2 regions of the Kitasatospora sp. NPDC048286 genome follow, and region 1 is predicted to be linked to the other one. Evidence: riboswitches for the same ligand, from Rfam matches in the RefSeq annotation. Region 1 holds a riboswitch; the other holds the start of a gene.
What was found. Region 1 has a riboswitch for cobalamin ahead of ACGF13_RS16425 (HoxN/HupN/NixA family nickel/cobalt transporter). Riboswitches for the same ligand answer to the same signal wherever they lie in the genome.

Region 1 (14,182 bases):
CCGTGCTGGCCTCGGTCGGCCTGCCGCTGAGCTACCGGGCGGACGCCTGGCCGAAGCTGCTGGACGCGATGAAGATCGACAAGAAGTCGCGCGGCGACCTGATCCGCTTCATCGTGCTGGACGGCCTGGGCAAGACCTCCGTGCTGGAGGGCCCCGACCCGTCGCTGCTGGTCGCCGCGTACGCGGAGGTCTCGGCGTGACCAGGGTGATGGTCCTCAACGGCCCCAACCTGGGCCGGCTGGGCAGCCGCGAGCCGGACGTCTACGGCGCCACCTCGTACGCCGGCCTGGTCGAGCGCTGCACCGAGCTGGGCAAGGAGTTCGGCTTCGAGGTCGAGGTCCACGAGACCAACTCCGAGCAGCAGATGGTGCAGTGGCTGCACGAGGCCGCCGACGGGCAGGTGCCGGTGGTGATCAACCCCGGCGCGTTCACCCACTACTCGTACGCGATGCGGGACGCCGCGGCCCAGCGCACCGCGCCGCTGATCGAGGTGCACATCTCCAACCCGTACGCCCGGGAGACCTTCCGGCACACCTCGGTGATCGCCGCGGTGGCCTCCGGCACCATCGCCGGATTCGGCCTCGGCTCGTACGAGCTCGCGCTGCGCGCACTGGCCGAACGGCTCACCACCCGCTGAGGGCAAGGGCGGTGGCCCGGCGGCGGACTGTGCCCGCCGCCGGGCCGCCGTGTAGTGTCCACGCTGAGAGGTGTGGGGAGGTGCCGTGACGCAGTACACCGGAGGCGGGCAGGTCCCGCCGCGTCCCGTCGCTCCGCCGGTGCCGCCGGGGGGCGGTGCACGGGGGACGTCGTCGGGGGCGCCGCTCTCCCCGCCGTCCGCGCCGCCGGTCCACCCGGCGCCCACGGCCCCCGCCGCTCCCGGGCCCGCCGCCCACCCGGCTCCGGCCCCCGTGGCCGCACCGGCGCCGACCGCGCCGGTGCCCGCCGGCGGCACCGGGCACTTCGTGCTGCCGTCCGGCGCACCCGTCCAACTGCCCGCCCACCCGCCGCAGCAGCACGCGCCCACCGGTCCGATCGCCGTCCTGCTGATCGGACCGGCCGGAGCCGGCAAGACCACCGTCGCCCGCCACTGGGCCGAGCGGCGGCCGGGACCGACCGCGCACATCAGCCTGGACGACGTCCGCGAGTGGGTGCAGTCCGGCTTCGCCAACCCGCAGTCCGGCTGGAACAACGCCTCCGAGGCGCAGTACCGGCTGGCCCGCCGCACCTGCGGCTTCGCCTGCCGCAACTACCTGGCCAACGGCATCTCCTGCATCATCGACGACGCCGTCTTCCCGGACCGCCCGGCGATCGGCCTCGGCGGCTGGAAGCGGCACATCGGCCCCGGCATGATCCCGGTCGTGCTGCTGCCCAGCCTGGACTCGGTGCTGCACCGCAACGCCCGGCGCAGCGGCAACCGCCGGCTCGGGGACGAGGAGGTGGCCCGCATCCACGGGCGGATGGCCGGCTGGTACAACTCCGGGCTGCCGATCATCGACAACTCCTACCTGGACGTCGCCGGGACGGCCGCCGAGCTGGACCGCGTCATCCTGGCCCGGCTGATGGGCATCCCGGTCCGCTGACCTGCGGCGCGGCGGGGCCTGTCGGAGCCGGCTGCGATGATGGACGGGTCCAGTCGCAGCACCCGGAGGAGCTGACGCCCGTGCCCGAAGGCCACATCATCCACCGCCTGGCCACCGAGAACCGGAAGGCCTTCGGCGGCCGCTCGGTGCGGGTCTCCAGCCCTCAGGGCCGGTTCGCCGACGAGGCCAAGGTGATCGACGGGCAGCTGCTCACCGCGACGGAGGCCACCGGCAAGCACCTCTTCCTCGGCTTCGAGGAGGGCGCCTGGGTGCACGTCCACCTCGGCCTCTACGGCGGCTTCACCTTCGGCGCCGGCCCGGCGCCCGAGCCCGTCGGGCTGGTCCGGCTGCGGCTGGAGAACGAGGACGGCTACGCCGACCTGCGCGGTCCCAACACCTGCGCGCTCGTCACCGAGGAGCAGAAGGCCGCCGTCGCCGCCCGGCTGGGCCCCGACCCGCTGCGCGCCGACGCCGACCCGGAGGCCGCCTGGCGCCGGATATCGGGCAGCCGCACGACCGTCGCCGCGCTGCTGATGGACCAGAAGGTGCTGGCCGGAGTGGGCAACGTCTACCGGGCCGAGGTGCTGTTCCGTCACGGCATCGCCCCGCACCGGGCCGGGCGCGAGCTCACCCGCCGGGAGTGGGACGCGGTCTGGGCCGACCTGGTCGCCCTGATGCGGGAGGGCGCCACCGCCGGGCGGATCGACACCGTCCGTCCCGAGCACACCCCCGAGGCGATGGGCCGCGCGCCCCGGGTGGACGACCACGGTGGCGAGGTGTACGTCTACCGGCGGGCCGCCATGCCCTGCCTGGTCTGCGGCACCGACGTGCGGACGGAGGAGCACGCCGCCCGCAACCTGTTCTGGTGCCCGACCTGCCAGGCGGCGTGAGCGGAACCGGCCGGGACGCGTGCCGCACCGGGACGCGTGCCGCACCGGGACGCGTGCTGCCTCGTGAAGCGTGCCGCCCCGTGTCGTAGGCGGCCCCGCTGACCTGCGACGATGGGTGTCGCGCGCGCCGAGCCGCGTGCCCCTGTCCGTACGGCCACGTGTGAACGTGGAACGAAAGGAAGCTCCATGATCTTCATTACGGTCAAGTTCCCGGTCCGCCCGGAGCGCGCCGACGACTGGCTGAGCCTGGTCGACGAGTTCACCCAGGCCACCCGCCAGGAGCCCGGCAACCTCTTCTTCGAGTGGTCCCGCAGCGTCGACGACCCCAACGAGTTCGTCCTGGTCGAGGCGTTCCGCGACGGCGACGCGGGCAAGGCACACGTGGAGTCGGCGCACTTCACCAAGGCCATGGAGGAGCTGTCGTACGCGGTGGCCGCCAAGCCGCGGATCGTCTCGACCGAGATCCCCGGCATGGACGGCTGGGCGGAGATGGGCGAGATCACCCCCCGGTGACCTGAAGCTCCCTCCGGTCGGGTGCCCAGCCCGTAGGCTGGGGCCCGGCCGGTCGGAGGGAGCAGGCGGATGGAGCGGCGCGAGGTGTCCAACACCGTGTCGGATGCCACGGTGGGCGGCCACGTGGTGCAGGCCGAGACCATCGGATCGGTGCACTTCCACGATCGGGAGCCGCTGCCGAGGCCACGTCAGATCCGCCCGCCGCGCGGTCCCTTCGTCAACCGGGAGCCGGAACTCGCCGCGCTGACCCGGGCTTTGGGCCGGGTCGAGGAGGACGGGCTCGGGGTCGTGGTGTTCACCGGCCTCGGCGGGGTCGGCAAGACCGAGCTGATCGCCAAGTTTGCCAGGGACCACCGGGAGCACTTCCCGGGCGGGGACCTTTACGCCGACCTGAAGGCCTACCGGCACCATGGCGGGGTGGACCTGCCCGAGTTGCTGGCCGGCTTCCTGCGCGCCCTCGGTGCCGAGCCCCCGGTCGTGGAGGCCGAGCGGTTCACGGCGTTCCGCACCGCCACCGCCGAGCGCCGGTGCCTGTTCTTCCTGGACAACGTCGAGCACGCCGCGGAGGTCCGCGCGCTGCTCCCGTCCAGTGGACTGGTGGTGGTCGCGAGCCGGCGGCGGTTGCCCGCGCTGCGGACGGACGGTGCCGAGGTGCGCCGGCTCGGGCCGCTGAGCGCGACGGCGGGCGCCGAACTGGTGCGAGGCTGGGTGGGCTCCGGGCGGGGCACCGACGGGGAACTGGCGGAGCTGGTCGAGCTGTGCGGCGGGCTGCCGCTCGCGCTGAACGCGGTCGGGAGCCAACTGCTGGACCGGGACAGCCTGCCGGTCGGCCGGGTGGTGGCCGAACTGCAGGACCGGGAAGGCGGGCTGGCGATGCTGGAGGACGAGGGGAGCGATCTCGGCGCGACCTACGACCTGGTCTACGAGCGGCTTTCGGCGCGGGGCCGGGCGCTCTATCACCTGATCGGCGTCCACCCCGGCCCCTTCGTGTCCGCCGAACTGGCGCGCGCGGTCGGCGTCGAGCGGGCCGAGCGGGCGATCGCGGAACTGCGTGACGTCCACCTGCTGGACGAGGTGGTGGACGACGACGAGGGTGAGAACCGCTACCGGGCCCACGACGTGGTGCGGCTGCACGCCTACGGCCGGACCCAGGAGCTGCCCGACCGCGGGGTCCTCCTCGCCGCTGTCGTGGCGTACTACCGGGGCCGGGCATCGGTCGCCGACCGTGCGATGGCCGCGAAACGGCTCCGCCTCCAGGACCCGAGCGGTGACGAGCTGCCCCGCTTCCCCTCCGACACCGCCGCGTTGGAGTGGCTGTACGCCGAGCGCGCCAACTTCCGCGCGGTGGTGGAGTCGGCGGCCGAGCAGGGGTGGCACGGCGAGGTGTGGCGGCTCTGCGAGTCGCTCTGGTTGCTGTACCACGACCGCAAGCTCTACCAGGACTGGATCGCCACCCACCGGATCGGCATCGAGTCGGCGCAGTGGGACAACCAGCCCGCCGCCGTGGTCCGGATGCGCAACCAGCTGGCCCGGGCCCACCACGAGCGGAAGGAATTCCGGCTCGCCGCCGAGCAGTTGGCGCTCGCCACGGAGCAGGTGCCGCTGGTGGCCGACCGGCAGGTGCTGGGGGTGCTCTACGAGACGGACGGTCTGCTCTGCCTGGCCGACGGCCGTCCCGGCGACGCGGTGGAGCGGTTCACCCTGGCCCTCGCGGAGAACCGGGGCGACGAGCACGGCGAGATCGTCCAGAGCTACAACCTGGCGCAGGCGCTGATCGCGGACGGGCGCGCGGAGGAGGCGCTGACCGTGCTGGCCGGGGCCACTGATCAGGCCGAGCGGACGCAGGACGTCGACATGTTGATGAAGCTGCCGCTGGTCCGGGCCCGGGCCCACCGGGCGCTGGGGCAACTGGACCTCGCCCTCGCCCAGGCCCAGGACTGCGCCCGGCGGGCCAGGCACCGGAGCCAGTACGCGAAGGAGGCGCAGGCCCACACCCTGCTCGCCTCCCTCGCCGAGGAGCAGGGCGACGAGGAACTGGCCGAGCGCAGCCGTGCGCGGCTGCGGGAGCTGCAGGGGTAGACGCGCCTCAGGGACCGGTACGGAACGACACCCGGGTGCGCTGCTCGCCGGTGCGGACGGTGAGCCCGTGGTCGGGGAGGGCGGCCGGGGCGCCGCCCTCGGCGAGCCAGCAGGCCACGGCGGAGCCGAGCAGCAGCGGGTCGATCGCCGGGTCGGGGCGGTTCCAGTCCGGTTCGGCGCGGGCCTCCAGCAGCAGGCCGGTGCGCAGCCGGAGCAGGTGGCGGGCCGGGCCGAGGGCGGCCACCACGACGGCGAGGCCGGGGAGTTCGGCGGCGGTGTCGGCGAGCCAGCGGGCGGCGGGGAGTTCGGCGTGCACCTCGGTGCGGGCGAGGACCTCGGCGGTGTAGCGCAGGGCGTCGCCGGGGTGGTCGTCGGTGAGGGCGTGGAAGCCGCGCGGGGTGTGGTCGTCCGGATCGAAGGGGTAGCGCCGGAGGCTGACGTCGGTGCCCTCGCTCCGGCCCTCGACGTCGTACGCGGTGGGCCCCTCGGTGGTGGCGGGGTGCGGGACGGGCTTGGGGTAGGGCGGCAGGGCCGGTTCGTCCCGGGGTTCGTCCAGCTCCTTCAGGAAGGAGTAGAGCAGCGGGCGCAGCAGGCGGGCGGACTCGCCGCGGTGGGCGAGCGACCGGTCGGTGATGTCGCTCAGGTCGGCCGGGTCCCGGGCCAGGGCCAGTTCGAGCTGGGCGGTGAGGTCCCCGTCGGGGTCGAGGACGGGCGCGGCCTGGCCGAAGGCGTAGCTGGGGGAGCGCGGGTCGAGTTCGGCGGCGCCGGTGGTGACGAGCAGGGTGCGGTGGTCCAGGGCGGCGCCGTAGAAGGTGACCGAGCCGTGGTCGCCGATCACGCAGTCGGCGGCGACGAGCGCGGCCTGCCAGCCCTGGTGGGGCGGGATCAGGCGCAGGCCCATCCGGCAGGCGGCGGCGAGCAGCGCCTCGGGGTCGTGCCGGCTCCACACGTTGGGGTGCAGGACGACGGCCACCGTGTACTCGTCGGCGGGCAGTCGGCGGACCAGCCGCTGGGGCAGGTCGGGGTGGCGGCCGAATAACGAGTGCTCGCTCCAGGTGGAGCTGACGACGACGAGCCGTCGGCCGCCGACGGCGCCGAGCGCGGCGCGGTAGCCGTCGCGGGAGCGCCGGCTGCCGAGCATCCGGTCGAAGCACGGGTCGCCGACGACCTGGGCGACGTCCAGCGCCTCGGGGCAGGAGTCCCGCAGCCGGTCCAGCTGCTCGGGGTGGGAGAGGCCCAGGACGTCGACGAACACCCGTCCGTGGTGGGTGAGTTCGTTGCGGGACAGGCCGGCGGCGCTGACCGTGTCGCCGGTGGACTCGGTGACCAGGCGGTTGTAGCCGGCGCCGTGCGGGAGGACGACGAGGCGGGCGTCCAGGCGGTGCATGGAGGAGTGGACGGCGCAGGCGACGGCGAGGTCGAAGCGGCGGCGGACGGCGTCCTCCCAGTCCAGCACGGTGAAGCCGGACAGGCCGTGCAGGTACTCGTCCAGGGCGCGGTCGGCGAAGGCGGAGCCGGGGTTGACGGTGAAGTAGCGCTCGATGCCGTCCGGGCTCAGCAGGGTGAGGACGTCCAGGACCCGGGTGGCCGAGGTGAGGGTGCGGGCGACCGCCAGCACGCGGGCCCTGACCGGTCGGGTGTTCCAGCGGTCGGCGGGCCAGGCGTGGGGGTGGGACGGCACACCATGATCGTACTCATCCGGTTGGGCCGCGGCGCGGTTCCGAGTGCGGGTCAGCCCGCGGCCGCGCTGGGCTCGTGGTGCTCGGCGGCGGCGCACTCGTTGAGCAGGGGGCGCATGGCCTCGTCCACGAGCCGGTAGCGCACCACTCGTCCGTCCCGGTCGCCGGTGACCACGCCGGCCGTGCGGAGCAGCCGCAGGGCCTGGGAGACGGCCGGGTCGCGCATGCCGGTGGCGACCGCGAGATCGCTGACGGCGAGCGGGCCTGCCCGGTGGAGGGCGAGCAGCAGGGCGAGCCGGCCGGGGTCCGCGAGCAGGGAGAACCGCTCGGCCCAGGACCGGACGTGCGCGGGCTCGCCGATCGCGGCGATGGCCTCGCAGACCCGGTGTCCGTCGATGGTGCGGTGGCCCGCGCGGTCCTCCGGTACGAGATGCATGCGGACATTCTCGCAGGCGGGGGCCTGTGATCCTGGACACCTGCGCAGGTGCGCAGCCTTGCACGGGTCGGGGCGGGGCCCTACGGTGTTCCCCGCCGTGGTGCTCGGGAAGACCGGTGACGGACCCTCAGGGGTCCCAGCCCGGAGCGGCCCTCGCCACTGTGATCGGGCCGCTCCTCCGTCCACGGAGGAGCGTCGTCCGCACCCATGAAGCCACTGGGCGCCTCGTGCGCCTGGGAAGGCGGGTGCGGGTGTTCCCGTCAGCCAGGAGACCGGCCACGGCATCTCACGAGGTTTTCCACGAGGTGCTGGAGCGTGATCCGCATGACCCTGCCCGAAACCGTTTCCGCCGGGACCGAACCCGGCCCCGCCGCGCTGCCCACCTTCAGATGGCGGCGCGAGGACACCGTCCGTACGGCCGCGCTGATGGCGGTGATCGTGGCCATGCACGTGGTGGCCTTCGGCACGCTGATCTTCCTGGTCGCACCCGAGCGGTACACGGTCGGCACCCAGGTCTTCGGGGTGGGCCTGGGTATCACCGCGTACACCCTCGGCATGCGGCACGCCTTCGACGCCGACCACATCGCGGTGATCGACAACACCACCCGCAAGCTGATGGCGGACGGCAAGCGGCCGGTCTCGGTGGGCTTCTGGTTCGCCCTCGGGCACTCCTCGATGGTGGTGCTGATGGCCGCCCTGGTGGCGGGCGGCGCGCAGCTGGCGAACACGCTGATGGACGACGAGTCGGCCACCCACAAGTGGCTGGGCATGGTCGGCACGACGGCCTCCGGCGCCTTCCTCTACCTGATCGGCGCGCTCAACCTGGCGGCGCTGCTCGGCATCCTCAAGGTGTTCCGCTCGATGCGGGCCGGGCAGTTCGACGAGAAGGAGCTGGAGGCGCACCTCGACTCGCGCGGCTTCATGGCCCGGGTGCTGAACCGGGCGACCCGCTCGATCACCCGGCCGGGGCAGATGTTCCCGGTGGGCATGGTGCTGGGCCTGGGCTTCGACACCGCGACCGAGGTCACCCTGATGGTGATGGCCGGCTCGGGTGCGGCCTCCGGGCTGCCGTGGTACGCGATCGTCTGCCTGCCGCTGCTGTTCGCGGCCGGGATGAGCCTGTTCGACACCCTGGACGGGACGTTCATGAACTTCGCGTACCAGTGGGCCTTCGCCAACCCGGTGCGGAAGGTGTACTACAACCTGACCATCACCGGTCTGTCGATCGCGGTGGCCTTCATCATCGGCACCATCGAGCTGGTCGGGGTGCTGCACGAGAAGCTCGACCTGACCGACCCGGTCACCGGGTTCATCGCGGACATCTCACTGGACAACGTCGGCTACGCCATCGCCGGGCTGTTCGTGGTCGTCTGGGCGATCGCGATCGGGTACTGGAAGCTCGCCCGGGTCGAGAAGCGCTGGACGCCCGACAGTCCGTGACCGGGCGGCCGCCGGCCTCCGAGTACGTGGAACGGCGCCACCCCGAACCCGGGGAGGCGCCGTTCGGCGTGTGCGGGGTCAGCGCTCCTCGCGGAAGTCGACGTGCCGGCCGGCGGCCGGGTCGTACTTGCGCAGGACCATCCGGTCCGGGTCGTTGCGGCGGTTCTTGCGGGTCACGTACGTGAAGCCGGTGCCGGCGGTGGAGCGGAGCTTGATCACCGGGCGCAGTTCGCTGCGGGCCATCGGGGCCTCCTGGGGCCTGAGGGGTCCGGCCCCGGGTGTCGGACCGGGACCGGGCGCCGAAATGGAAGTCGTTTCCAGTGGATGGGAACGTGGGCCGCGCCCTGCCCATTCCCGGACGCCGGGTCGCCGCCGAAGGACGCGGCGGGTGGGGGGAGCCGGGAGCGCGGCGCGGTCGCGCGGGGGCGCGCAAGGGGCACCGGGGGTTCTGTCGGGGGCGCTCGGCGGGCGGTTCGGGCCGGGGGTTCGTAGGCTCGACGCATGGCGGATGCGTACGCGGGGCGGCGGGAGCGGGTGAGGGAGCACTGCAGTGCGGCCGGGGCCGACGCGGCGCTGATCACCCGTGCGGCGAACGTGCGGTACCTGACGGGCTGCGCGCCCTGCGGGGCGAGTCTGCTGCTGACCAGAGAGCGGGCCCTGCTCGCACTGCCGGACGACCTGCCGCCGGACGACACCGGCGAGCACCTGATCGCCCCGGACGTCACCCGGCTGCCGGTGGCGGCCGGGTCGGACACCGCGCTGGCCGCCGCGTCGGTCGCCATGCGCTCGGGGGTGGCGGGTCTGGCGGTGGAGGAGCACGACCTGACCGTCAGCCGGCACCGGGCGGTCGGCGGCCTGACCGAGGGGGCACGGCTGGTGGACCTCGGCCAGACCGTGGAGCGGCTGCGGGTGGTCAAGGACGAGCACGAGATCGCCGACCTGCGGATCGCCGCCGAGATCGCCGACCAGGCGCTCGGCGAGCTGCTGGAGTCGATCCTGGTCGGCCGCACCGAGCGGCACCTGGCGATGGAGCTGGAGCGCCGGATGATCGACCACGGCGCCGACCGGGCGGCCTTCCCGGTCTCGGTCGGCACCGGCAGCCACTCCGGCCAGGCCGCCCACCAGCCGACCGACCGCCGGGTGGAGGAGGGCGACTTCCTGACCGTGGTGATGGGCGCCCAGTACCGCGGCTACGGCGTCTCCACCGCCCGTACCTTCGTGATCGGCGCCGCTCCCGCGCCCTGGCAGGTGGAGCTGCACCGGCTGGTCTTCCGGGCCCAGCGGGCCGGGCGGGAGGCTCTCGGACCAGGGGTGGAGCAGTGCGTACCCGACCGGGCGGCCCGGCAGGTCCTGGAGGCGGCCGGCCACACCGAGGCCTCCCCGCACCCGGTGGGCCACGGCATCGGGCTGGAGATCCGGGAGGCCCCGCGACTCGGTCCGGCGGACATGGGTAAACTGGACAGCCGCGTACCGGTCACCGTCGGCCCAGGGGTCCACCTCCCGGGCAAGGGCGGGGTCCGGATCGAGGACACGCTCGTCGTGCGCCCCCTCGAAGAGGGCGGGCCCGAGCTGCTCACCATCACCACCAAGGAGCTCCTCGCCCTGTGACCGCGGCCCCCGGGCCGTGGGCGGCAGGACGCACCCCTTGGTTCCTTGACAGCTATATCCAGGAGTAAGTGCGCCCGTGGCTTCCACGAACGATCTCAAGAACGGCATGGTCCTCAAGCTGGAGGGCGGCAAGCTCTGGTCCGTCGTCGAGTTCCAGCACGTCAAGCCCGGCAAGGGCCCGGCCTTCGTGCGTACCAAGCTCAAGGAGGTCCTGACGGGCAAGGTCGTCGACAAGACCTTCAACGCGGGCACCAAGGTCGAGACCGCCAACGTCGACAAGCGTGGCATGCAGTTCTCGTACAAGGACGGCGAGAACTTCGTGTTCATGGACATGGACACCTACGACCAGCTGACCATCGAGCCGTCGGTCGTCGGCGACGCCGCCAAGTACCTGCTGGAGGGCTTCGAGGCCCTCGTCGCGCAGAACGAGGGCTCGGTCCTGTACATCGAGCTCCCGGCCGCCGTCGAGCTGACCATCGCCGAGACCGAGCCGGGCGTCCAGGGCGACCGCTCCACCGGTGGCACCAAGCCGGCCACCCTGGAGACCGGTGCCCAGATCCAGGTGCCGCTCTTCGTCACCACCGGCGAGAAGATCAAGGTCGACACCCGCGACGGCAGCTACCTCGGCCGGGTGAAGTAAGTCCGTGTCGGCCGCACGCAGCAAGGCCCGCACCAGGGCCTTCCAGATCCTCTTCGAGGCCGACCACCGCGGGGTCGACCCGCAGCAGGTCCTCGCCGACTGGGTGGCCCGCGCCCGCGAGCCCAGGCCCGACGAGGGCACCCCGCAGGTGGGTGAGTACACCATGGAGCTCATCGAGGGGTACGTCCAGCACGCCCGCCGTATCGACGACCTGATCGAGCAGTACGCCGTGGGCTGGACCCTCGACCGGATGCCGATCGTGGACCGCAACGTCCTGCGGCTCGGTGCGTACGAGCTGATCTGGGAGGACGGCGTCCCGGACGCGGTCGTCCTGGACGAGTCCGTCGAGATCGCCAAGGAGTTCTCCACGGACGACTCCCCGGCCTTCGTCAACGGCATGCTCGCCCGCTTCCTGGAGCTGAAGCCGGGCATCCGCCGGTAACAGGCGTCCCGTGAACGGCCGCCGGACCCGAACAGGTGTCCGGCGGCCGTTCCGCGTTTCACCCGGTCGGCGTAGGCTGTGGACCTACTTGTCAGTAACTTGACGTCCGGAACCACGCGTGAAGGGCAGGTCCCGCCACATGACCACGGCGACCCGCAGCGAGTTCGACCAGGGCATCGCCCTGACCAGGCACCCCGAGGAGGCCGGCCGCTACGACGCCGAGCTCGGCGCCGGCTGGCAGATCGGCGGTGGGGTGAACGGCGGACTGCTGCTCGCCGTGGCCGGACACGCGCTGTCGCTGGAGCACGAGGCGCATCCGGACCCGGTGTCGATCAGCGGTTACTACCTGTCCGCCTCCACCCCCGGCCCGGCCACCGTCCGCACCGAGGTGCTGCGCACCGGCCGCGGCCTGTCCACCGGCACCGCCTCGCTCAGCCAGGACGGCGTCGAGCGGCTGCGCGTGGTGGCCAGCCACGGCGACCTCGCCGCCGCCGACGGCGAGGTGCGCACCAGCGCGCAGCCGCCGCAGCTGCCGCCGCCGGACCAGTGCATCGGCCTCGAACACGCGCCCAAGGAGCTGATCGCCCAGGCCGCCCTGCTGGAGCGGTTCGACCTGCGGCTGGACCCGGCCACCGTCGGCTGGGCGCTCGGGCAGCCCTCCGGCAACGGGCGGATCCAGGGCTGGTTCCGGCTCGCCGACGGGCGCGAGCCCGACCCGCTGCTGCTCCTGCTGGTCGCCGACGCGCTGCCGCCGGTCACCTTCGACCTCGGCATGCCGGGCTGGGCCCCCACCATCGAGCTGACCGTCCACCTGCGCGCCAAGCCCGTGCCCGGCTGGCTTCGGGTCACCCACGCGACCCGCAACCTGGCCGGCGGCTACTTCGAGGAGGACGCGGAGGTCTGGGACGAGTCCGGCCGGCTGGTCGCCCAGTCCCGCCAGCTGGCCCGGGCGCCCCGGCCGGCCTGACCCGAGGCCCCGGAGGGTCCGTATTACCGGTGGTTACATTCCTGTGACACGCCGTACGTGTGCGGCGCGCGCGGATGGGGAGGAAGACGGTCAGCGGCGAGCTCGTCGCCGACCGTCAACTTCACCCGACCGCCGAAGCCAGGAGCCATCGATGAGCCAAAAGGGGCGCGCCCGCCGTAACTCCGACTGCACCTCCGGCGGCTCGCGGCCCGTGGTGCGGGCTCCGCACCGGCCGCGGCCGGCCGAGGGAGCCGAGCAGGCGTTCGTCATCGGGGTGCTCACCAACGCCGCGGACTTCGCCCGGGCCCGCGCCTGGGGGATCTCGGACGCCCCCGACCACGAGCGCTACCTGGCCGACACCGCCGACCTGCTGGCCGAGGCGCTGGAGCGGTTCGACACCGTCCGGGCCCGGATGTTCCACCCGCAGGACTTCGAGGAGTTCTGCGTGCTGCACGGGCTGGACCCGGCCGAGCCCGCCGCCCGTGACCGCTACCTGGTCAACCCGGCCCTGCAGACCCAACTGCTGTCCTACCAGGGCGAGGAGCTGGCCGGGGACTTCGTGCCGCGCCTGGTGCGGGCCCGGGAGAACGGGCTGACGCTCTGCCACGCCGACCTGCTGCTCGACGGGGGCCTGTACGGGGGCGCGGGCGCGCCCGACGAGGAGCACGCCGCCTGGGTGCGCGCCGCCTACCAGCGCGGGGGCGAGGTGTTCCGGCGGATGCTGGTCGGCGCGGGCGCCGGCGTGTACGAGCTGCGCCTGCGGGTGGACGCGCCCGGCGGGACGCTGACCGCCGCGGCGCGGGTGCTCCAGTGGGAGGACGGCGTGGTCCGGATCAACGACGAGGACCTGGAGCTGGTCTGCGCGGTGCTCTGCACCGGGCTGGCCCTGGAGCTGCCGGGCGTCGCGGTGCTGCACGGCTCACAGGGCTCGGCGGCCACCTGCGGGGAGTACCTGCCGGCCTCCTGGGCCTGGTCGAGCGGCGGCCAGGAGTGGGCGCCGGCCGACCGGCCGGTCCGGCTGGACGGCGTGGCCGCGCAGCCCGGTTACAGCCTGGGCACGGTCTGCTGACGCCCGCGCCGCGCCGCCGCGGTGTGACCACACCGCGGCGCGGCCCCCGAACCGGGGAGCCGCGCCGTGACGTTTCTGCTTGCCAGCACTACGGAAGCGAGTGCTGGGTTGTCCCTGGATCCGCTGGCGGGAGCCGGTGCGGTGAGCCTCAGCTCGCGTCCTCCTCGCGCACCGCACGGCGCGCGTCGGGGTTCAGCACGCCCCAGGAGATCAGCTGCTCGGTGAGGATCGACGGGGACTGGTCGTAGATGACGGCCAGGGTGCGCAGGTCGTCCTGGCGGATCGACAGCACCTTGCCGTTGTAGTCGCCGCGCTGGCTCTGGATGGTCGCCGCGTAGCGCTGCAGCGGGCCGGCCTTCTCGGAGGGGACCTGGGTCAGTCTCTCCAGGTCCAGGACCAGCCGCGGCGGCGGCTCGGCCGCGCCGCCGGGGGTGCCGCCGGGCAGCAGCTCCTGCACCGGGACGCCGTAGAACTCCGCCAGTTCGGCCAGTCGCTGCACGGTGACCGCACGGTCACCACGCTCGTACGAGCCGACGACGACTGCCTTCCATCGCCCCTGGGACTTCTCCTCGACACCGTGCAGGGAGAGCCCCTGCTGGGTGCGGATCGCTCGGAGCTTGCCTCCGAGTTGCTTCGCGTAGTCGCTGGACATTGATCTCCCCGGACGAGATTGCTTCGCGTTCAGTGGTGGGTCACGGGCGATTGCCGACGTCGTTACCGGTGGGTCCGACGTCCGTCTCGTAACTCACTGTGAGGTTACGTAGAGTAAGGTAGATGCGTCAAGCCGAATGGGGCAGTCGTGCGAATGGCCCGCATCGTCGGCGCGTCCGGAGTGTTAA
Region 2 (14,182 bases), on a different contig from region 1:
ACTGATCCTGAAACAATCGTCGGCCTGGACGACGAGGAGACGGCCCTGCGCCGCCGCCGCTGGGCGCGCGACCGCGAGCTGCGCGCCCCGCGCTCTCCTCAGCACCTGTCCACCGCCGACTTCCTGACCCTGGGGAACGCCGTCTGCGGCTTCCTGGCGATCTACTCGATCACCACCGGGGTCCTGGTCCCGCACATCACCAACCCGGACGCCGCTCCGGACCGGCACAGCGCCGCCACCGCGGTGACGCTGCTGCTGATCGGCTCGATGTGCGACCTCTTCGACGGCCTGGTGGCGCGCAAGCTGCGCTCCTCCGCCCTCGGAGCGGAACTGGACAACCTGGCGGACCTGATCAGCTTCGGCATCGCGCCGGCCTACTTCGTCGCGGTCTGGGGCATGGTCTCCCAGGGGTCCAACACCAAGCTGTCGGCGCTCATCGCGATCATGGTGCTGCTCGCGGTGGTCCTGCGGCTGGCCCGCTTCTCGGCCGTCAAGATGCGGCCAGGGGTGTTCCAGGGCATGCCCTGCCCGATGGGCGCAATGACGGTGATCGCCATCGTGCTGCTCGACCCGCCGTTCCTGCCCGGTCTGCTCGCCATCTTCGGCGCCGCCTACCTGATGGTCAGCCGGATCGAGTACCCGAAGCCGCAGGGGCTGCTGGCCACCGCCACGCTCTGCTGGATCGTGGTCTCCATCGGCTGCCTGGCCGCCTGGGCCACCGGGCTGCCCGGTGGCGACAACCTGATGCACGTCGGCGCGTTCGCCCAGATCACGCTCGCCGCGATGGCGCCGCTGCTGGTCATCCGCCGCAAGGTGGGGCAGAAGGTCGGCGACGTCCGCGCTCGGCGGGCTGAGTCTCGGATCGGCTGATTCCCCGCAAAAGTCATAAGAGTCAGGGCCCGGAACCTGTTGGTTCCGGGCCCTGACTCTTATGACTTTTCACGACACTCGACCGCCTCGGGTGCGGCCGCCCAAGACGCGGTCGGTGCCGACGACGACGTGAACGACGGAGGCTCGGTCGATGCTGACGACGGAGCCGCCGTCGCCGTGGACGACGAACTCCATCTCAAATGTCATAAAAATCAGGCGCCACCGGTGTGCACGCTGAACGCCGAACGACGGGCCGCCCGGGCCACGCCCGGGTCCGGGTGCACGCCCGAGACCGCCGTCAGCACCGAGGCCGCCCGCGGGTGCCCGGACTGCCGGGCCCGGGCGAACAGCCGCACCGGGTCGCCCGCCGAGGCGCCCTCGACGTGGCCCACCAGCAACTCGGTCTCCCCGTGGTCGAGCACCGCGGCCGCGGTGTCCACCCAGAGCCAGGCCGCGTCCTCCGCGCCCAGCACGTCCGCCGGGGAGACGCCCTCGTCCGCACGCTCCGCCAGCCACAGCAGCGCGTAGGGGCGCAGCACCGGCGCGTCCACGGCCGCGCGCACCGCCTGCTCGGCCGGCCCTCCGGCCACCCGCAGCGCCTCGAAGGCCAAGCCGCGCACCAGCGCGTCGTCGCCCCGGGCGGCCTCCAGCAGCTCGCCCACCGCGCGGTCCGCCGGACGGGCCGCGACCCAGGCGCGGAACTCGGCGCGGGCCGGGCCCGGCGAGTAGTCGGCGCAGGCGTTCAGCAGCTCGAAGGCGCTCTGCTCGATGTGCCCGGCCGCGGTCTGGGCAACCGTGCAGATCTCCTCCAGCTTGGCCCGCACCGCCCAGTGGCCGAGCGGCGACAGCTCCGCGGCATCGTTCCTGCGTACCAGGGCGCCGACCGCCGCCAGGCCGTCCAGCATCCAGTCCAGGACGGCGGCCACGTCCGAGGGCGCGGCCGGGGTGTCGATCTGCGGCGCGCGGCAGGTGCCGCGGACGGCGGAGACGGCCGAGGCCGCGTGCGGCACCGGCGACAGGCCCGGCCCGCCGAGCCCCGCGCCGACCCGGCGCTCGTCCAGCCCGCGGCGCAGCAGCTCCAGCAGCTCGCTCTCGGCGACCGGGCCGTCCACCAGGTGCAGGAAGGAGAGCAGCTGCGGAGCCTGGTCCACGGCCTGCCCGGCGAGTACGGCGAACACGCCGCGCAGCGCGGCGGGCGGCACCGGGGCGAGCAGGGTCCAGGCGTCGAACAGCGCCGACCAGCCACGCACCACGGCCTCGTCGTCGTGCTCCCAGGCGTGCAGGCGCCAGCCGGGGCCGGCTCCGCCGTCCCGGGCCTCGACCAGACCCACCAGCAGCGCCTGCCCCCATGCCTTGGCGGCGGCGCCGACCGTCATGGCCAGCGCCCGGCCCGCCGCACGGGCGTCCTCCGGGAGCAGCTCGCCACGCTTGTCGACCTCGGCCAGCTCGCCGGCCCAGCGGGCGACCCGGACGGCGTCCACCAGCATCCGGCGGGCCAGCGGCGCCAGCTCGGCGGGTGCCGGGAAGCCCTCCGGCACGGGAACCCGACCTCGCCCGGGAGCCGGAGCCGGCCCCCGTCGCCGGGGTACTCCGTTACGGGGGACACCCGCCCCGCCCGGCCTGCCACCGGCGGGCCGTTGGGCCGTTCCGGGGAGACGGGTCACCGTCGCACCGGTACCGATCGTCGGCGGGAGCGGGGCATCACGGTCGCGCGGGTTCCGAGACGTCACGTCGAGCAGTCTTCCCCTTGTACCGGCCTTCTGTCACATCCGGTTGTCCGTACGACCGGGCGAGCGGCGGTGGCACCTCCGCAAGATCGGGCAACAGCGGCAAACCGCCTGGCCGGAAACGTATGGCCTGCCCATGCCATCCCGGGCGCCCCGGTTGCCGGGAATACTCGACCGGTCACCGTGCGTACGGGTGGGGGGTAAGGGTCCGGGCCAACTATTGCCCCTGGCGACGCGCCGGATTTCGCACGGGCAATCCCCTCCCCCGGCTTCCGGCCGGGCTGTCCAGCCCGAATCCGGACGGATGGCGGGCGGGGGCGGGGGGATCGTGCTGCACGAGAAGTCGGACAGGCCGACTTCTCGTGCGCGCTCGACGTAATGGCAGGAACGTTCATTCGTGGACGGGGGGAAGCTGAGCGGAAAAACCGACGGGACCCGGCCGAACGCGCCCGCACGGAGAGGGGGGCTCACGCGGAACGGCTCGTACAGCAGCACTCGCACGGAAAGGCTCGCGCGGAAGGCGGCTAGAGCAACGGAGTGAGCCACCGGCGGAGCAGTTCGGTGTAGCGCTCGGGGGCGCTGTTCCAGAGGGTCGCGTGGTCGGCGCCGGGGAAGGCCTGGAGGCTGACCACGTCGCGGCGGGCGGCGGCCAGCTTCTCGGCGGCGCCGAAGGGGGCTATCCGGTCCTCGGGGCTGTGCAGGAGGAGGGTGGGCACCCGCAGGTCGGCGCCCTCGGCGATGCGGCCGAAGTCGGCGAGGTCGACGCCGGTCCGGCCCTCGGCGGCGAGGACGCCGAGGGCCGCCGCGACGCCCGGGAAGCCGGAGCGGGCGGCGTCCCGGCGGGCGGAGGCCGGGAGGTCGAGTACGGGTGAGTCGAGGACCAGGCCCCGGACGGCGTGCGACCAGGCGGAGCGGGCCGCCGTATGGAGGACCATGGTCGCGCCGAGGGACCAGCCGTAGAGGATCACCGTGCCGGCGCCGCTGTCCAGCGCCAGCCGTATCGCCGCCTCGACGTCGCGCCACTCGGTCTCGCCGAAGTGGCTGAGCCCGTCCGGGGAGGCGGGGGCGCCCCGGTCGCCGCGGTAGGTGACGGCGAGGGCGGGCAGGCCGAGCCGGTCGAGGACGGGGAGCACCGGGAGGGTCTGCCGACGGTCGGCCTCGGGACCGTGCACCAGGATCACCCAGGTGCCGCGTTTGCCGTCGAGCCGCCAGGCGGGAAGGGCGCCGAGCTCACCGTCGACGGCTATGTCGGCGAAGGCGAGGCCAAGCGCCTCGGTGGGGTCGCCGAGGTGGACCCGCGGGGTGAAGCGGACCTCGGTGCCGGGGGTGAGGGTGCCCCGGTCGGCGCGGACCTGCCGGCGGGTGACCTCCTGCTCGTCGCTGTGCAGGATCTCCTCGACGACCGCGTGCCCGCCGTCCGCCCACTCGACCGCCCAGCGGCCGGGGCGCAGGCTCCCGGGACCGCGGGTGAAGGTGATCCGGCCGGGGGCGAGGCCGCGGACCACGACCGGAGCGGACTCCTGAACGGTGGTCACCGGACGGACCATCCGCTCGGAGGCCCGACGGCCGATCACCAGCACGGCGGCCCCGACCGCGGCGGCCGCCACGACGGCTGCGGTTCCCCAACGCATTTCGCTCCCCGCTCTCCTGCCTCACGGCCCGGACGGTGTTCGGGCACCAGTTCACCGGCGCCCTGCCCGCCCGGCCACCGGACTGGGCCGTCCGGGTCACCCGGGCGGCGGCCCGGCCCTGCCGAGGAGCCGGCGGCCCTGGCGCTGCCGAGGTGGCGCCGGAGACGGGTGATGAGGACGGCGGGCCCGGGAAGGCGAAGGCCGAGAACGAGGGCAGCGGCAGGCCCCGTCCTCGGCCCGCCGCGCCGACCGGTCCCACGGGGCGTCAGCGGCGTCCGCGTGTGACCAACCCCTCCGTGACCTCGGTTGACTCCCGGTTCGGGCCCGTGATGGGATCCTGGGGCCAAACGGAGGCATGGAGAGGAAGCCGGTGGAAGTCCGGCGCGGTCCCGCCACTGTCACCGGGGAGCACGCTCGGAACATCGCCACGGCGGGCCGTCGACGGCCGCTGGAAGGCTCCGGGGGTGCGTTCGACCCGGAAGCCAGGAGACTCTCGCCGCCGTCACGTCGATCCAGGGCGCGGACCCTGAGTGAGGACACGCACGCGATGCAGGCTGCCCCGCCCTGCCCGACCCCGAGCTGCCCTCCGCCGTGCGACCGATGACCCGGCCCGCGCCTTCCCCTTCCGTGCGCCCGCTGACCCGCGCCGCCGCGTTCGCGCTCGGCGCCGTCGCGGGTTACGCCGCCGACGCCCGTTTCGCCGACCCCCGCCGGGGCCACCCGGTGGCCGTCTTCGGCAGCGCCGCGACCCGGCTGGAGCGGCGGCTGTGGCGCGACGGCCGAGCCGCCGGGGCCGGGTACACGGCGCTGTGCGTGGGCGCGGTCGCGGCGGGCGCGCTCGCCCTGGACCGTACGGTGGGCCGGCGCCCGCTGGGCCGGGCGGCGCTGGCGGCGGCCGCGACCTGGACGGTGCTCGGCGGCACCTCGCTGACCCGGGAGGCGCGCACCATCGGCCGCTCGCTGGCGGCGGGCGACCTCACGGCCGCCCGGGAACGGCTGCCGCACCTGTGCGGGCGGGATCCGAGCGCGCTGGACGGGCAGCAGATCGCCCGGGCGGTGGTCGAGTCGGTGGCGGAGAACACCGCCGACGCCGTGGTCAACGCGCTGACCTGGGGCGCTCTGGCCGGCACGCCCGGCCTGCTCGCCTTCCGCGCCGTGAACACCCTGGACGCCATGGTGGGCCACCGCTCGCCGCGCTACGCCCGGTTCGGCTGGGCCTCGGCCCGGCTGGACGATTTGGCGGGCTGGCCGGGCGCCCGGCTGACGGCGCTGCTGACGGTGGCCGCCGCGCCCGAGCCGCGAACGGCCTGGCGGGTCTGGCGGCGCGACGGCTCCGCGCACCCGAGCCCGAACGCGGGCCAGGCCGAGTCGGCGTTCGCCGGCGCGGTGGGCGTCCGGTTGGGCGGGACGCTGCGGTACGGCGAGCGCGTGGAGAACCGGCCGGTACTGGGCGCGGAGCTGCGGCCGGTGACGGTGGACGACATCGAGCGGGCCTGCGCGCTCTCCCGGCGGGTGGGCGCGCTGGCGCTGGGTACGACGGTCGCGGGGCACGTCCTGCTGCGGGTGCTGGCGAAACGGCTGCTGACGGAACGGGTGCCCGCGGAACGGGTGCCGGCGAAGCGACTGCTGCCGAGGATGAGGGGACGGGGATGAGCAACGCACTGCTGGTCGCGGGGACGACCTCGGACGCGGGCAAGAGCGTGGTGACGGCCGGGATCTGCCGTTGGCTCGCCCGCCAGGGCGTGCGGGTCGCGCCGTTCAAGGCGCAGAACATGTCGCTGAACTCCTTCGTCACCTCCGACGGCGCCGAGATCGGCCGCGCCCAGGCGATGCAGGCGCAGGCCGCCAGGGTGGAGCCGGAGGCGGCGATGAACCCGGTGCTGCTCAAGCCGGGCGCGGACGGCCGCAGCCAGGTGGTGCTGCTCGGCAGGCCGGTGGCCGAGGTGGGCGCGCTGGACTACCGCGAGCGCAAGCCCGTCCTGCTGGAGCGCTCCCTGGAGTGCCTGGCCGACCTGCGCCGCCGCTACGACGTGGTGGTCTGCGAGGGCGCGGGCTCGCCCGCCGAGATCAACCTGCGCGACCGCGACATCGCCAACATGGGCCTGGCCACGGCCGCCGCCCTGCCGGTGGTGGTGGTCGGGGACATCGACCGGGGCGGGGTCTTCGCGGCGATGTACGGGACGCTGGCGCTGCTGTCGGCGGAGGACCAGCGGCACGTGGCGGGCTGGTTCGTCAACAAGTTCCGCGGCGACGCGCGCCTGCTGGCACCCGGGCTGGACATGCTGCGCGAGCTGACCGGCCGTCCGGTGCTGGGCACGCTGCCGATGCTGCCCGGGCTCTGGCTGGACGCCGAGGACTCGCTGGACCTGTCCACGGTGGTGGACCGGGCGGACGGGCCCGGGCCGCTCGGCGCGGACGTGCTGCGGGTGGCCGTGGTGCGCTTCCCCCGGCTGTCCAACTTCACCGACGTGGACGCGCTCGCGCAGGAGCCGGGCGTGCTGGTGCGCTGGGCGACCAGGCCGGAGGAGCTGGCCGACGCCGACCTGGTGGTGCTGCCCGGCACCCGGGCCACCGTCGCGGACCTCGCCTGGCTGCGCGAGCGCGGCCTGGAGCCGGCCCTGCGGGCGCGGGCGGCGGCCGGCCTGCCGGTCCTCGGGGTCTGCGGCGGCTACCAGATGCTGGCGCACTCGATCGTGGACGAGGTCGAGTCGAAGGCGGGCGCCGTCGAGGGCCTCGGGCTGCTGCCGACGCACGTGCGGTTCGGCGCCGAGAAGGTGCTGGCCCGCCCGGTCGGCGAGGCGTACGGGCAGCGGGTCGAGGGCTACGAGATCCACCACGGAGTCGTGACGGTCGAGGGCGGGGACGCCTTCCTGGACGGCTGCCGGGTGGGCGCGGTCTGGGGCACGACCTGGCACGGCGCGCTGGAGAACGACGGATTCCGTCGCGAACTCCTGCGCGAGGTCGCCGAGTTGTCCGGGCGAGCGTTCGTCCCGGCGCCGGACACCTCCTTCGCCGCGGCGCGCGAGGCCCGGCTGGACCGGCTGGGCGACCTGATCGAGGAGCACGCGGACACCGACGCGCTGTGGAAGCTGATCGAGGGCGGGGTGCCGGCGGCCGGATCGCTGCCGTTCCTCCCGCCCGGGGCCCCTGGGAGTGACGCATGACCGACGTCCGCTATCCGTTCACCGCGATCGTCGGCATGGCCGACCTGCGGCTCGGGCTGCTGCTGAACGCGGTCTCCCCGGCCGTGGGCGGCGTGCTGGTGCGCGGCGAGAAGGGCACCGCGAAGTCGACCATGGTGCGCGCGCTGGCCGGCCTGCTGCCGTCCATCGCCACCGTGGACGACTGCCGCTTCGCCTGTGACCCGGCCGCACCCGACCCGCAGTGCCCGGACGGGCCGCACGCCGCTCCGTCCGCGTCCGAACGGCCTTCCCAGCTGGTCGAGTTGCCGGTAGGCGTGACCGAGGACCGGATCGTCGGCTCGCTGGACCTGGAGCGGGCGCTGGCCGAGGGCGTCAAGGCGTACGAGCCCGGGCTGCTCGCCAGGGCTCACCGCGGCGTGCTGTACATCGACGAGGTGAACCTGCTCCAGGACCACGTGGTGGACCTGCTGCTGGACGCCGCCGCGATGGGGCGCTCGTACGTCGAGCGCGAGGGCGTGTCGGTGCGGCACGCGGCCCGGTTCCTGCTGGTCGGCACCATGAACCCGGAGGAGGGCGAGCTGCGGCCGCAGCTGCTCGACCGGTTCGGCCTGACCGTCGAGATCGCCGCCACCCGGGACCCGGTCGAGCGTGTCGAGGTGGTCCGCCGCCGGCTCGCCTACGACGCGGACCCGGCAGGCTTCGCCGCCCGGTTCGCCACGGAGGAGCGGGCGCTCGCCGAACGCATCACCACGGCACAGGAGTTGTTGCCCGCGGTCGAGCTCACCGATGTGGCGCTGCGTCAGATCACCGCCGTGTGCGCCGCGTTCGAGGTGGACGGACTGCGCGCGGACATCGTGATGGCCCGCACCGCCGTCGCGCTGGCCGCCTGGGACGGGCGCACCGAGGTGCTGGAGGAGGACGTCCGACGGGCCGCCCGGCTGGCGCTGCCGCACCGGCGCCGCCGCAACCCCTTCGACGCGCCGGGGCTGGACGAGGAGCAGCTGGACCGCACCCTGGAGGAGCACTCCCGGCAGGACGACCCGGAGCCCGAGGGCGACGGGCCCGGCCCGGACGGCGACGGCGACGGCGGGCCGGACGGGGGGCCGGAGGACGGCGGCCCCGACGGCGGACCCGACGGCGGCGGCCCTGACGGCGGCGGCGCACCCGAGCCGTCCGACGGCGACCCCGAGGCGTCCGCGCCCGAAGCGTCCGCTCCCGAGGCGCCCGCCACCGAGGGCGCCGACGCGCCCGCGCAGCCGCCCGTACCGGCCCAACACCCGACCCCCGCACGGGAGTCGGCGCCGGTCGCAGCCGGGGACCCGTACCGGACCAGGCTCTTCACCGTCAAGGGCACCGGGCACGGCGCCCAGGGCCGCCGCTCCCCCGCCGAGACCACCGGCGGGCACAACATCCGCGCCCGCCGCCCGCAGGGCGCGCTCGCCCGGCTGCACCTGACCGCGACCCTCCAGGCCGCCGCGCCGCACCAGGCGGCGCGCGGGCGCAGCGGGCGGGCGCTGCTGCTGCGCAAGGACGACTTCCGCGAACAGGTGCGCCAGGGGCGGGAGTCCAACCTGGTGCTGTTCGTGGTGGACGCCTCCGGCTCGATGGCCGCCCGGCAGCGGATGACCGCCGTCAAGGGCGCGGTGCTGTCGCTGCTGATGGACGCCTACCAGCGCCGCGACAAGATCGGCATGATCACCTTCCGGGGTGCGGGCGCCGAGTTGGCGCTGCCGCCCACCTCCTCGGTGGAGGTCGGCGCGGCCCGGCTGGAGTCGCTGCCCACCGGCGGACGGACCCCGCTGGCCGCCGGCCTGCTGCGGGCGCACGAGGTGCTGCGGGTGGAGCGGCTGCGCGATCCGGACCGGCGCCCGCTGCTGGTCGTGGTGACCGACGGCCGGGCCACCGGCGGGCGGGACGCGCTGGCGCAGTCCCAGCGCGCGGCCGCGCTGTTCGCGGCGCAGGGCACGGCGAGCGTGGTGCTGGACTGCGAGTCCGGCCCGGTCCGCCTGGGCCTGGCCCGTACCCTGGCCGGGCTGCTCGGCGGCACCGCCGTCAGCCTGGACGAACTGCGCCCCGAGGGCGTCGCCTCGCTCGTCCGCGAGAACCGCTCCACGAGCCGACCCACGAGCCGGTCCGAGAACCGTTCCACGAACCACTCCGCGAACCGCTCCGCGAACCGCGCGACCACCACGATGCGAAAGGCGGCCTGAGCCGACATGCCCAAGGGTGTCCCCGAGAGCGTCCCCGACGACGGCCTGACGACGCGCCAGCGCCGCACCCAGCCGATCACCGCCGTGCACACCGGCCCGGGCAAGGGCAAGTCCACGGCCGCGTTCGGCATGGCACTGCGGGCCTGGAACCAGGGCTGGTCGGTCGGGGTGTTCCAGTTCGTGAAGTCCGCCAAGTGGAAGGTCGGCGAGGAGAACGCGCTGCGCGTGCTCGGCGCCTCCGGCGAGGGCGGCACCGTCGACTGGCACAAGATGGGCTCCGGCTGGTCCTGGATCCAGCGCTCCGCCGAGCAGGAGATGTCCAGCGAGGAGGCGGCCAAGGAGGGCTGGGAGCAGGTCAAGCGGGACCTCGCGGCCGAGACCTACCGCTTCTATGTGCTGGACGAGTTCACCTACCCGATGCACTGGGGGTGGATCGACCCGGAGGAGGTGGTGTCCGTGCTCGAGAACCGCCCGGGCAGCCAGCACGTCGTCATCACCGGCCGGTACGCGCCCGAGGCGCTGACCGGATTCGCCGACCTGGTCACCGAGATGACCAAGGTCAAGCACCCCATGGACGCCGGCCGCAAGGGCCAGCGCGGCATCGAGTGGTAGACCGTTGAACACCGCCCCCCGCACCGTTCCCCGCCTCGTGGTCGCCGCGCCCTCCTCGGGCGCCGGCAAGACCACCGTCGCCACCGGCCTGATCGCGGCACTCGCCGCGCGCGGGCTGGCGGTGTCGCCGCACAAGGTCGGCCCCGACTACATCGACCCGGGCTACCACGCGCTCGCCGCCGGACGCCCGGGCCGCAACCTGGACGCCTTCCTGTGCGGGCCGGAGCGGATCGCGCCGCTGTTCCTGCACGGCGCGGCGGGGGCGGACGTCGCGGTGGTCGAGGGGGTCATGGGCCTGTTCGACGGGGCCTCCGGGCGCGGCGAGCTGGCGTCGACGGCGCACGTCGCCAAGCTGCTGCGGGCACCGGTGGTGCTGGTGGTCGACGGCTCCTCGCAGTCCCGCTCGGTGGCCGCGCTGGTGCACGGCTTCGCCTCCTGGGACCCGCAGGTGCGGCTCGCCGGGGTGATCCTCAACCGGGTCGCCTCCGACCGGCACGAGCAACTCCTGCGCGAGGCGCTGGAGGAGGGCTCCGGCGTACCGGTGCTGGGCGCGTTGCGCCGCTCGGCGGCGGTCGCCACGCCGTCCCGCCACCTCGGACTGATCCCCGCGGTGGAACGCTCGGCCGAGGCCCTCAAGGCGGTCGCCGACATGGGTGAACTGGTGGCCTCCTCGGTCGACTTGGACGCCCTGCTCGAACTCGCCCGGACCGCACCGGACTTGGATGCCGAGCCGTGGGACCCGTCGGCCGAGGTCGCCCCGGTGGCCGGCCGGCCGCGGATCGCGGTGGCGGGCGGCGCGGCCTTCTCCTTCTCGTACGCCGAGAACGCCGAACTGCTCGGCGCGGCGGGCGCGGAGGTGGTCCCGTTCGACCCGCTGCACGCCTCGGCCCTGCCCGAGGGGACGGCCGGCCTGGTGGTCGGCGGCGGCTTCCCGGAGCTGTACGTCCGCGAGCTGAGCGGCAACGCCCCGCTGCGCGACGCCATCGCCGCGTTCGCCGCCGCGGGCGGGCCGATCGCCGCCGAGTGCGCCGGACTGCTCTACCTGGGGCGGGAGTTGGACGGCCTGCCGATGTGCGGCGTACTGGCCGCCGACGCCCGGATGACCGAACGGCTCACCCTCGGTTACCGGGAGGCGGTCGCCCTGCACGACTCCCCCCTCGCCCCGGCCGGCACCCGGGTGCGCGGCCACGAGTTCCACCGCACCGTCTGCGAGCCCGGCGCGGGCGAACTCCCCGCCTGGGGCTGGCGCCTGCCGACCGGCCCCCGCACCGAGGGCTTCGCCGGCGGCAACGTGCACGCCTCCTACCTGCACCTGCACTGGGCGGGCGCACCGGCGCTGGCGTCCTCCTTCACGGCCGCGGCGGCGGCCTTCGCGGCGGGGGCCGCTACGGCGGGTGCCACCTTCGGCGGATAACGCCGCGGCGGGTGCGCCCCCGGCGGATAACGCCGCGACACCGTGCCTGTCCGGGCCTAGGCTGCGCGCATGCATGTGATCGTCCTCAACGGCGGGTCCAGTTCCGGCAAGTCGAGCATCGCGCGGTGTCTGCAGGAGCTGCTGCCGGAGCCCTGGCTGCACCTCGGAGCGGACACCATGGTCGAGGCACTGCCACCCTCGCTGCGCAGCGGCGGCGAGGGGATCGGCGGGCTGGAGGGCGGGGACGGGACGGTCGAGGTCGGACCGGCGTTCGCCGCGCTGGACGCCGCCTGGACGGTCGGGGTGGCGGCGATGGCCCGGGCCGGGGCCCGGATCGTGGTGGACGAGGTGTTCCTCGGCGGCGCGGCTTCACAGGCCCGCTGGCGGGCGGCGCTGAAGGGCCTGGACGTGCTCTGGGTCGGGGTGCGCTGCGATCCCGCGGTGGCGGCGCGGCGGGAGGCCGCACGCGGCGACCGGGTGGCCGGGATGGCCGCCGCGCAGGCAAAGGCGGTGCACCTGGGGGTCGCGTACGACCTGGTGGTGGACAGCTCTCGGGCGGCCGCGGCGGACTGTGCCCGGGCCGTGGCGGCACGGGTGGCGGCCGCCGGCTCGTCGGACGCGCCGGCGGACGGGCGGCGGGCCGGCACCCCCGCGTAGGGCCGCGGGCTACTCCCGGTCGAGCAGCGCGGAGAGGTAGGACGCCGCCTCGTCGCGCAGTTCCTCCGGCGACGGGACGTGCCAGTGCCCGCTGCCCGCCGTCGCGTTGAACAGGACGCCGTCGCACCAGCGGATCAGGCGCCGGGCGTCCGCCGTCGGGTCGGCCGAGCCGCTCCGGGCGAGCAGCGCGGCGGCGATGTCGGCGAAGCGCCCGCCCAGCCGGTCGTAGACGGCGCGCAGTTCGGGCCGCCGGGTGGCCTCCAGGGCGAGTTCCAGGCGGGCCAGGGTGAGCCGGCGGCCGGTGGTGAGCGCCTGGTGCAGCAGGTCGGCGCCGACCCGGACGAGGAGGTCCCGCGCGGAGGCGGGGGTGGGCGACGCCGCGGCGGAGGGCTCCACGATGAGGACCGGGTGGTCCTCGGTCTCCCGCTCGACGATCCGGGTGAGCGCGAGCTCCAGCAGGGCGGCCCTGGTCCGGGCGAGGTTGGAGGTCGAGCCTGAGGGCAGTCCGGCCTCCTCGTCCACGGCGCGGTGGGTCAGCCCGCGCAGGCCGCGTTCGGCGATCAGGGTGATGGCGGCGTCGGCGATCAGAGTGGGGCGCGGGGGCGTCATGGGTCCGATCATGGCCTCTCTCCTCGGACGATCCCAAACCACTACAGCAGTAGTTCCCGGTGGACTACATCTGTAGTACGGTACTGGCAGACGCACACTACGGACGTAGTGCGAGGAGAGGAGCCCTCCCATGGGCAGCCCACAGGCCAGTCGGCAGGCGATCGTCATCGGCGGCGGCATCGGCGGTCTCGCCGCCGCCCTCGCCCTCCACCGCCGGGGCGTCCCGGTCCGCGTCCACGAGCGCGCCGACTCCCTCGAACCCGTCGGCGCCGGGCTCGCCCTGGCCCCCAACGCCCTGCGCTCCCTCGACCGGCTCGGTGTCGGCGAGCGCCTGCGCGCCCTCGCCACCCCGCACCCCGCCATCGGGCTGCGCCACCCCTCCGGCCGCTGGCTGGCCCGCACCAGCACCACGGCGTTCGAGGCCTACTTCGGCGACACCATCGCCGCCGTCGCCCGCGCCGACGTCATCGACGCCCTGGTCGACGCGCTCCCGGAGGGCACCGTCCGCACCGGCTCGCCCGCCACCCTCGTCACCCCCGGCGGCCCCACGGAGCCCGCCGTCGTCCGCACCACCGACGGGGAGGAGACGGCCGACCTGGTCGTCGCCGCCGACGGCATCCGCTCCGCGACCCGGAGCCGGCTCTTCCCCCGACACCCCGGGCCCCGCTACAGCGGCTTCACCACCTGGCGCACCGTCGTCACCCCCGACCGCCGCCCGGCCGCCGCCGGCGAGGTGTGGGGCCGCGGGTGCCTCGCCGGGATCGTCCCGCTCGCCGACGGGCGGGTCTACGTCTACGGCGCCGCCCTCGCCCCGGCCGGCGAGCGGGCCGCCGACGGGGACGAGCGGGCCGAACTCCTGCGCCGGTACGGCGACTGGTGCGCCCCGGTGCCGCAGCTGTTCGCGCTGGCCGAGCCCGAGCGCGTCCTGCGCCACGACGTCTGGGACCTCGCCGACCCGCTGCCCGCCCACCACCACGGCCGGGTCGCCCTCCTCGGCGACGCCGCCCACGCGATGTGCCCCTTCCAGGGCCAGGGCGCCTGCCAGGCCATCGAGGACGCCGTCGTCCTCGCCTCCCTGCTCACCCCCGGTGCCGACCCGGCCGCCGCCCTGTCCGCCTACACCGCCGCCCGGCTCCCCCGCACCACCGCCGTGGTGGCCGGCTCCCGCCGCATCGGCGACCTCGTCGCCCTCCGCTCCCCCGCGGCCACCGGCCTGCGCACCGCCGCCCTCACCCTCGCCGGCCTCCTCCCCGCCCGCGCCCTGCTGAGCCGCTCGGCCCCGACGTACGGCTGGCAGCCGCCGGCCCTG

Region 2: linked by a shared signal. The riboswitch ahead of ACGF13_RS24085 (cobalamin biosynthesis protein) and the one ahead of ACGF13_RS16425 (HoxN/HupN/NixA family nickel/cobalt transporter) in region 1 are both predicted to bind cobalamin.

What each region holds. Positions count from the first base shown of each region.
Region 1 is NZ_JBICZE010000006.1:200,220-214,401, forward strand. It holds gene aroB (3-dehydroquinate synthase) at 1-200, shown strand, start outside; gene aroQ (type II 3-dehydroquinate dehydratase) at 209-637, shown strand; gene ACGF13_RS16395 (AAA family ATPase) at 708-1,580, shown strand; gene ACGF13_RS16400 (Fpg/Nei family DNA glycosylase) at 1,661-2,470, shown strand; gene ACGF13_RS16405 (putative quinol monooxygenase) at 2,657-2,983, shown strand; gene ACGF13_RS16410 (AAA family ATPase) at 3,053-5,062, shown strand; gene ACGF13_RS16415 (hypothetical protein) at 5,070-6,743, opposite strand; gene ACGF13_RS16420 (ArsR/SmtB family transcription factor) at 6,794-7,177, opposite strand; cobalamin riboswitch at 7,259-7,473, shown strand; gene ACGF13_RS16425 (HoxN/HupN/NixA family nickel/cobalt transporter) at 7,502-8,617, shown strand; gene rpmG (50S ribosomal protein L33) at 8,696-8,860, opposite strand; gene ACGF13_RS16435 (M24 family metallopeptidase) at 9,119-10,225, shown strand; gene efp (elongation factor P) at 10,302-10,865, shown strand; gene nusB (transcription antitermination factor NusB) at 10,870-11,307, shown strand; gene ACGF13_RS16450 (thioesterase family protein) at 11,447-12,274, shown strand; gene ACGF13_RS16455 (hypothetical protein) at 12,426-13,343, shown strand; gene ACGF13_RS16460 (transcriptional regulator) at 13,492-13,995, opposite strand.
Region 2 is NZ_JBICZE010000010.1:73,315-87,496, forward strand. It holds gene ACGF13_RS24060 (phosphatidylserine decarboxylase) at 1-5, shown strand, start outside; gene ACGF13_RS24065 (CDP-alcohol phosphatidyltransferase family protein) at 1-870, shown strand, start outside; gene ACGF13_RS24070 (hypothetical protein) at 940-1,065, opposite strand; gene ACGF13_RS24075 (hypothetical protein) at 1,083-2,408, opposite strand; gene ACGF13_RS24080 (alpha/beta hydrolase family protein) at 3,122-4,228, opposite strand; cobalamin riboswitch at 4,588-4,721, shown strand; gene ACGF13_RS24085 (cobalamin biosynthesis protein) at 4,856-5,881, shown strand; gene ACGF13_RS24090 (cobyric acid synthase) at 5,878-7,392, shown strand; gene ACGF13_RS24095 (putative cobaltochelatase) at 7,389-9,581, shown strand; gene cobO (cob(I)yrinic acid a,c-diamide adenosyltransferase) at 9,588-10,193, shown strand; gene ACGF13_RS24105 (cobyrinate a,c-diamide synthase) at 10,198-11,607, shown strand; gene cpt (chloramphenicol phosphotransferase CPT) at 11,683-12,264, shown strand; gene ACGF13_RS24115 (TetR/AcrR family transcriptional regulator) at 12,274-12,885, opposite strand; gene ACGF13_RS24120 (FAD-dependent monooxygenase) at 13,004-14,182, shown strand, end outside.